Regions from separate parts of the Shewanella sp. JNE2 genome, predicted to be linked through region 2. Evidence: predicted binding sites of a transcription regulator. Region 2 holds the regulator's gene; the other holds the start of a gene.
The links. The regulator ArgR, encoded in region 2, controls arginine synthesis, uptake and breakdown. The targets are predictions, from matches to a motif close to ANTGAATANNTATTCANT.

Region 1: a site for ArgR is predicted at 2,314-2,331, ahead of MZ182_RS04890 (OadG family protein). Genes of this name have one in related genera too.

The regions. Positions count from the first base shown of each region.
Region 1 covers NZ_CP096169.1:1,071,790-1,076,224, reverse strand. Annotated here, with positions in the region: gene MZ182_RS04900 (sodium ion-translocating decarboxylase subunit beta) at 1-64, opposite strand, end outside; gene oadA (sodium-extruding oxaloacetate decarboxylase subunit alpha) at 73-1,899, opposite strand; gene MZ182_RS04890 (OadG family protein) at 1,911-2,177, opposite strand; partial or broken gene MZ182_RS04885 (IS630 family transposase) at 2,626-3,636, opposite strand; rRNA gene rrf (5S ribosomal RNA) at 3,925-4,040, opposite strand; rRNA gene MZ182_RS04875 (23S ribosomal RNA) at 4,319-4,435, opposite strand, start outside.
Region 2 covers NZ_CP096169.1:3,842,823-3,847,257, reverse strand. Annotated here, with positions in the region: gene MZ182_RS17155 (LysR family transcriptional regulator) at 1-773, opposite strand, end outside; gene MZ182_RS17150 (NAD(P)-dependent oxidoreductase) at 880-1,512, shown strand; gene argR (transcriptional regulator ArgR) at 1,644-2,114, opposite strand; gene mdh (malate dehydrogenase) at 2,398-3,333, shown strand; gene MZ182_RS17135 (thiol-disulfide oxidoreductase DCC family protein) at 3,425-3,823, opposite strand; gene folM (dihydromonapterin reductase) at 4,091-4,435, shown strand, end outside.

The DNA.
Region 1 (4,435 bases), 1.8 Mb from region 2:
ATACTTGACCACCAGTAAAGTGAGCAATTCCCGTTTCGGCCCAAAAAGCCATTAACCCTTCCATAATGACTCCTACGCCAAGGCCAATAATTGAGAACCCACAGACACTGAATCGCCTTCTTTTACCCAGAGTTTAGCGACTATGCCATCCCCTTGAGCACGGATCTCAGTTTCCATCTTCATAGCCTCAAGGATAATCACCACATCCCCCTCGCGTACCCTATCGCCTGCCGAAACATGTACTTTGAAAATGTTGCCCGATAAGGGGGCACTCATTTCAAGTCTTACTTCACCATGACTTGTTGCTGGCGTTGTACTCTCAGTCGCAGCTTGCATGGCATGAACACTTTGTCCCTGTGGCTGGATTTGCGAGATCTCACCGCCTGCGGCGACTTCAACTACGTACTCTTGCCCTTCGACAGTGACAGTGTAAGTTTCAGGGCCACGATCCGCAGCATTAGAAGCAGCAAGTACTGAAGTCAATTCAGGTTTAGGCTCAAAGGCACTCGGATCGTCACGATTCTTTAAGAACTGCAATCCTATTTGTGGGAAGAGTGCATAGGTCAGCACATCATCGTCATGCTCTGACGATAGGCGAATGCCTTGTTCCTGCGCTTTTTCTGCCAAGTCCAGCCTTAACTTAACCAGCTCTGGCATTAATAAGTCCGCAGGACGACACGTAATAGCTTCTGCGCCTTGCAAGACTCTGGTCTGCAATGCGGCATTAACTGGCGCAGGCGTCGCACCATATTCTCCCTTGAGAACGCCTTCAGTCTCTTTAGTCAGTGACTTGTAACGCTCACCCATTAGCACATTGATTACTGCCTGAGAGCCAACAATCTGCGATGTAGGCGTCACTAAAGGCAAAAAACCCAAATCCGCACGAACGCGAGGAATTTCTTCCAAAACCAAGTCCATCTTATCGGCCGCGCCTTGCTCCTTAAGTTGGCTTTCCATATTGGTCAACATGCCACCAGGCACTTGTGCACGTAAGATCCGCGAATCTATGCCTTTCAGCGCACCTTCAAACTTAGCGTACTTCTTGCGTACTTCACGGAAATAAGCGGCAATCTCCTCAAGCAACACCATATCGTAACCAGTCGCACGCTCAGTATCTTCCACCATAGCGATAACGGTTTCAGTAGCAGTATGTCCATAGGTTTGGCTCATCGACGAAATTGCCGTATCGAGCACATCGATACCCGCTTCAATGGCTTTCTGGTAAGTGGCGGTACTTAATCCTGTCGTTGCATGGCAGTGCATAGATAATACGAGTTGCGTTTGGGATTTTAGTCGACTGATAAGCTCAAACGCCTCCATAGGCTTAAGTAATCCCGCCATATCTTTGATACACAAAGAATCACATCCCATATCTTCAAGACGCTTTGCCATATCCACCCAAGTCTCTATGGTATGCACTGGGCTAGTTGTGTATGAGATCGTCCCCTGTGCATGGCCGCCAACTTGACGCACCGCTTTCACTGCAGTCTCAAGATTGCGTACATCGTTCATCGCATCGAAAATACGAAATACATCGACGCCATTGGTATGGGCACGCTCAACAAAACGCACGACTAAATCATCGGCATAATGGCGATAGCCTAATAGGTTTTGACCACGCAGCAGCATTTGCTGCCGAGTATTTGGCATGGCCTTTTTTAGCTCACGAATTCTGTCCCAGGGATCTTCACCAAGATAACGAATACAGGCATCAAAAGTCGCCCCGCCCCAAGACTCCAACGACCAGAAACCGATCTTATCGAGTAACGGCGCTATCGGTAACATATCATCGATTCGCAGACGCGTTGCTAAGATAGATTGATGTGCGTCTCGTAGAACAACGTCAGTTAAAAGTAACGGCTTAGTCACAGCCATCTTAGCGAGTGGTACAAAAGTCATACTGCTTCCCATTATTCTATCTGTGAACGATACTGTCTAACGGCCAATGTAATTGCAGCCACAACTTTAGGATCTAAAGGTGCAACACTTAGAGGCAATGTAGATTGTTTAATTTTTTGCAATTCTTTTGAATGACTATCAAGAGCAACATCCTTAGCACACCACTTTGCAACCAAATGGATCCCAAGGATCAGTAAACTTAAAAACAGATAGACCAAACCCATCCCCAAAAGCATAATCCCAACAGCATCCAGCAACTGCAGAGTTAACTCCCCCATAGCCCCACAACTCCTTCAAATTTTAACCTAATTAGACTTAAACTATTTTTGTTCACATGCACTAATTCAATTTGAACTTAAGAGCCCCATCACCACTCAACAGCAAGGTGCAAATGCAGCATATAAAATCACACGCAAAGACTAAATATTCACAACAAATACAAAGTACAGATCTAACTCGCACTTACCAAACATAACCAATAGATACCAAAAACACCAATGCAATGTAAATTGGTCTTACCATGCAAGTGAATTTATAAGGATATCTATATGGATTTCTCATAAAATCGAGGAATAAATCCATATTCCTCAACAAAAGATAAGCAAATCCTAAGTGGCATAAATCCCTAAACAAAGATTGTTTGAATAAAGACAAAAAGTAATAAGAGCCACCTAGTGATAAATTATGCAAATAGTAGCTATCCTCCAATATTATAAATTATATTAATTAATTGGTCGGATTTGCCCACTGTCTAGTGCGCAATTTACTCACTCTTACTTTCTTCCCAATGAAGGTATTCCACGCGATGGAACACTGTTCGACAATGTCGTCATAATCACTAAAACAACGGTTGGCTAACACATTTTGACGCAACCATTGCCATACCTGCTCTATTGGATTCCACTCCGGTGAATAAGGAGGCAACTTGAGAAGGATGAGATTATCAAAGTCATCGGCCAAATCCTGTTGATGCCAACTAGCTCCACCCATGATGACCAGCACATGGCGTCCGAATGTCGTCGCGATTGAGATCAGCTTTAAATATTCGTACATATATTCGCAATTGCATGCCGCTTGTGTCGCCCCGTTGCCGGACACACTACGCCATATAGATATGTAGATTCAAATTGTTGCTGCTTGATTGCCCATGGGCGAGTGCCTTTCTTGGCCCAAATACGGGTGGTTGTATTCTGTTGGCCAAATCGGGCTTCATCTTGAAAGCAAACATCGATGCAATCGAGCGCAACATGCCCAAGCGTCTTAAGGATCGTTGCCATCTGGACGTTTTTTAAAAGCCTCTTGTACGGCTTCAGATTGTTTTGGGTGGCGAGAGCAAGTGGTCATCCAGAGAAGCCAAGTTGATGTAGCAAGCGGTAGATATTCGCTTGCTTGAACGTCACGCCAAATTCAGTCTGGATAAAATGGCCGACATCCTTGGCCATCAACCTGCCACCCTGTTCAGATAGGCTTTGATGCTGTACAAACGCTTTGAGTTTGGCCTGCTGTGCTGTGGACAATGTAGCAGGGTGGTCCAGATTGGGCGTATCGTCTAGACCACTAAGCCCTTGGTTAAATAGGCGGTGATCCATCGATTCACACTCGCTCTACTAACCTTGAGCATGCTTGCGATAGGGTACGAGAATAGCCATCAGTAAAATGGAGTAAGGCAAGATAGCGCATACGTTTACGTGTGCTTTTCTCCGATTTCACTAAGGCTGTGATGTTGGGATTATTCATATTTTGTATGATTAAAAAACTGATAATCAATTAGATCATATAATTAATGGAAATGGTATAAATACAAAAAGTGCTGATGTAGAGAGAAAAGGATAAAAACTGACGGGCTAGCGGAGCAATTTATTGCGCAGCTGGAGACCCCGCTTAACGGCGGGTCGACCGCCATGGATGGTGGAAGTGTCAATAATGAAGGAACATTTATTGACCGACATCGAGGGAAGTTTTCGCGAAGCGGAAAAACACAAAAGCCCTAGCGGTTTATGCTAGGGCTTTTGTGTTTATTTGGGCGCTTGGCGATGACCTACTCTCACATGGGGAGACCCCACACTACCATCGGCGCGATTGCGTTTCACTTCTGAGTTCGGGATGGGATCAGGTGGTTCCACAATGCTATTGTCACCAAGCAAATTCTTACTGGTTAATTGTCCGTCTGACGGCATTGTCTCCTCGCTACTGCGACCTCCATGGATGGAGGAAGTGTCATTAGATGTAAGGAACATCTTTGACCTCATGTACTAACGTACACTCCGCGCCTCGCTCGTCACGGCTTTGTCAGCCTAACAATTTCCTGCGTAATTAACCTTTTAATTAAAATTTGAAAAGCTGATTGTTTTTTGAGTCCACACTTCATTAAGTGTTTATATTCTGTCTAAGGCTTCTTTGTAAAACCCATCTGGGTTGTATGGTTAAGCCTCTCGAGTCATTAGTACATGTTAGCTCAACGCCTCACAACGCTTACACACCATGCCTATCAACGTCCTAGTCTCGAACGGCTCTTTAGTGGACTTATAGTCCAAGG
Region 2 (4,435 bases):
GTAAAGTCGGGTAAAACTTCCTGAAGTTGGCCACTGGCAAGGTACTGATTGGCCAAGTCACAGGGGAGACGTACAATGCCGTGCCCCCTCAGTGCTGCGCTAACCAATACCCCCATATCGTTGGCTTTGAGGTTACCAGTGACTTTGATGACTTCACTTTGTTTTTCTTTTAGAAAATGCCAACTGTGCTGCGCCGTGTGGACAAGGCAATTATGTGTTAGTAAATCAATCGGTTCGTTTAAGGGGCTTGTATTAGCAAGATAAGTTGGTGCAGCGCAAACCACTGCATCTATCATCATTAAACGCCGCGCAATCAAATTCTCATCGGGCTGTTCGGTGTATCGCAGTGCCACATCAACCCGTTCATCGACCAATTGGGCAAAACTGTCCGACATCGCCAGTTGGATATTGACCTTAGGATGAAGTTTAATAAAGCGATCGACCACGTCGAATAAGCTGTGCTGCCCCAGCCCTATGGGGGTTGCGATTCTGATGCTTCCAACAAGTTCAGTATTATGACTATGTGCACGGCTCTCCATTGCGGCAACTTCACTGAGCAAGCGCTGGCAATACTGCAAGGTCTCTTCCCCCTGTAGCGTTAGGCTTACGCTACGGGTCGTTCGGTGTAATAAGCGTAAATTGAGCCATTGCTCAATTTCTTGAATATGACGCGAAACCTGTAGTCGACTTAGGTCGAGGTGTTGGGCGGCCTTAGTAAAGCTTCCACAGTTTGCCACCTCGACAAAACTGCGTATTGCGGCAATCTTATCCATATTAGTATCCCAATCTGAAACAATCTTGCTCATTTATCGATATTTATCACGTGAAATATCCCAAGTAAACTGAATCCAATGTAAACCATCTGAATAAGGTAACAAAATGAAAATCGCAATTTTAGGTGCAACAGGTTGGATTGGTGGTGCAATTTTAAAAGAAGCACTAAGCCGAGGGCATGAAGTCACCGCACTGGTTCGTGATCCAAGCAAATTACCAACAACGAATGCGGCAGTGCGTACCGTGGATTTAAATCAGCCACTTGTTACTGATAGCTTTACCAATCAGGATGTCGTGATCGCCGCGATCGGTGGCCGTGCCGCACAAAACCACGAAATAGTGGCGGGAACAGCCACTCATTTATTAGCAATATTGCCTAAGGCCAAAGTGCCGCGTTTATTATGGGTGGGTGGTGCAGGGAGTTTAGAAGTCGCACCGGGTGTAACTTTAGTATCAACCCCTGATTTTCCCGAAGCTTACAAGAGCGAAGCATTAGCGGCGGTTGAAGCATTAAAGGTGTTTAGAGAAGCCAATACAACGGTCAATTGGACATTTGTTAGCCCTGCCGCTGAGATTTACCCAGGAGAGAGTGAGGGCCCCTATCGTGTTGGTGGCGACAGTTTTTTTACCGATGCCAATGGTCAAAGCCGTATTTCGGTCACTGATTACGCCAAAGCCATGCTAGATGAGGCTGAAAAGGGCACTCACCCAAACCAACGCATCAGTGTGGCTTATTGATATGACGATGGTGAGTTAGATACTGTGCTGGAATGTGTAACGTAATAGGGACAGTAGACATATAACTGCACCGTTATGTACTTAAAAATGCACAGGTAAAATAAAACAGGTCAGCGAACTGACCTGTTTTTTTATTCTGCATAATTGAATAAAGATTTGATCGTTTCTAAGGTATCGGCGATATCTTGGATACTCGATGGACAAATAAAGATAGTGTCATCACCAGCAATCGTCCCCAAAATCCCTTCAGGTTTACCGATTGAATCCAATAAACGAGCAATTAACTGTGCAGCACCCGGACTGGTACGTACAACTATCATAGCTTGGTTGTGGTCAACATCGAGTACCAAATTCTTTAAGGGGCTTCCCGCAGTGGGGACACCTAACTCGGCTGGTAAGCAATACACCATTTCTTGCTTAGCGTTACGAGTCCGCACAGCACCGAACTTGCTGAGCATCCGCGATACTTTTGATTGGTTGATGTTGCCAAAGCCTTCTGCTTGCAAGGCGGCGACGATTTCACTTTGAGAGCCAAAGCGCTCTTCTTTTAAAATCGACTTAAAAATTCTAACAAGGTCATCCTGATTCTTGGTCGTTTGCATAATGTTATTATTCGTTATTCAAAAAAACAGGCCCATTTTGAATATTTTTAGAAAAATTGTCAACAAATAACCAGATTGGTTGAATAAAAATTCACTTGTTAAGTGGGGTTATGCTTATGTTTCGCACTTTAATGCATAGAATAGAGTGATTGTTCTACTTTATTCCGTAATTCTTTTCTCCCACGACTAAGGGATAATTGAAATTGTTGTGACATTCCAGTAATGTGACGCCAACGGAAACTAGATCCATGTCACACATATCCGAGAAATAACGGAGATAACTATGAAAGTTGCTGTACTTGGTGCTGCTGGTGGTATCGGCCAGGCTCTTGCCCTACTGTTAAAAACTCAATTGCCTGCGGGTTCTAAACTGTCTCTATACGATATCGCACCGGTGACTCCGGGTGTTGCGGTTGACTTGAGCCATATTCCAACTGCGGTTGAGATCAAAGGTTTTGCTGGTGAAGATCCAACGCCTGCCCTCGTGGGCGCTGACGTTGTACTCATTTCTGCAGGTGTTGCACGTAAGCCTGGTATGGATCGTTCAGATCTGTTCAATATCAACGCGGGCATTGTTCGCAATCTGATTGAAAAAGTGGCTGCGACTTGTCCAAAAGCACTTGTTGGTATCATTACTAACCCAGTGAATACGACAGTTGCTATCGCTGCTGAAGTGATGAAAAAAGCAGGTGTTTACGATAAGAACCGTCTATTCGGTGTGACCACTCTGGACGTTATCCGTTCTGAAACTTTCATCGCTGAATTAAAAGGCTTAAACGTTGCTGACGTTAAAATCAACGTGATCGGCGGCCACAGCGGTGTGACCATTCTGCCATTACTGTCTCAAGTTGAAGGCGTGACTTTCTCCGATGAAGAAATCGCTTCTTTAACTAAACGCATTCAAAACGCGGGTACTGAAGTGGTTGAAGCTAAAGCCGGTGGCGGAAGCGCGACTCTGTCTATGGGCCAAGCGGCTTGCCGTTTCGGTATGTCTCTGGTTCGTGGTCTGCAAGGCGAAGCGAATGTCGTTGAATGTGCCTACGTTGATGGTGGCAGCGAACACGCTGAATTCTTCGCACAACCTGTGCTATTAGGCAAAAACGGTATCGAAAAAGTACTGCCTTACGGTGAAGTGAGTGCATTTGAAGCTAACGCCCGTGATTCTATGTTAGATACGCTGAAAGGCGATATCAAACTAGGCGTTGATTTCGTTAAATAATCTTTTTAGATTGTGACGAATGAATAACGGAGCCATTGCGCTCCGTTTTTTTATGCCTACATTTTACACTTTCTCAAGCTAATTCAGTCGATCAGCGGCGCTTAGTGGGAATTTGGCAGTTATCATCGCAGCGGGCTTTGCCCGTCAGTAAATAGGAGATGCGGTATCTGTGCTTTGCGAATCTGAGGTAGCACCAATCAGCAATGGGTTTGATCACAGGCAAACGTAATAGCTGGATCCAAGCGCGTGTGCATGTGAGCGCCCACGCTTTACAAGTGACATCTAACCCGAGTAACACTTCGCCCGTTGCGGTTTCGCCATGGAGAATGGTATTAGCAAGGTCCTTATCGATATGGCTGAAACGCTCGCTAAAGTCGGGTGCATTTAAATCCTCTAGCGCAATTAAGTTCTTGGGATCGCGTGCTTTCAGTTGACGCATTTCGGCGCTACATAATGGACAATTACCATCGTAAAAAATCCGCAGTTCCATTGGGTTTACCTCTGATGACGTGATCACAATACTTGGTCTAAGTTCTCGGCTCGAGAACTTAAGGCTCAGTTTTCTTCTACCCTATACGCAGCATAAAGGGTTTTAGATCGAAGCGATTGTAGAACAGATCAGCATCTCATTTGGCTTTTTGTTAGGTTAAATTCAAATGATTGCAGTAACATCTTGGTTATTCATCAGTTTAACTTGATTGCTGATTTTTAAGTGAACAAGGTAAAGCATGACAAATAACGACTCAAAAGGATAAGTATGACATCTCCCATCATCATCACAGGCGTGGGTAAGCGTATCGGATACGCCTTAGCCAAACATCTTCTTGCCCAAGGTCATAGTGTGATTGGCACCTATCGTAGCCATTATCCGAGTATTGATAAGCTGCGGGTTTTGGGCGCGACTTTAATTCAATGTGACTTTTACGACAATGTTCAGGTACAAGGCTTAATTGATCAATTGGGCCAGTATCCAAAGATCCGCGCCATTATCCATAACGCCTCGGATTGGTTGGCGGATAGCAGTCAAACCTTTACTGCCAGTGAAGTGATACAGCGGATGATGCAGGTGCACGTAAGCGTACCTTATCAATTGAATTTGGCG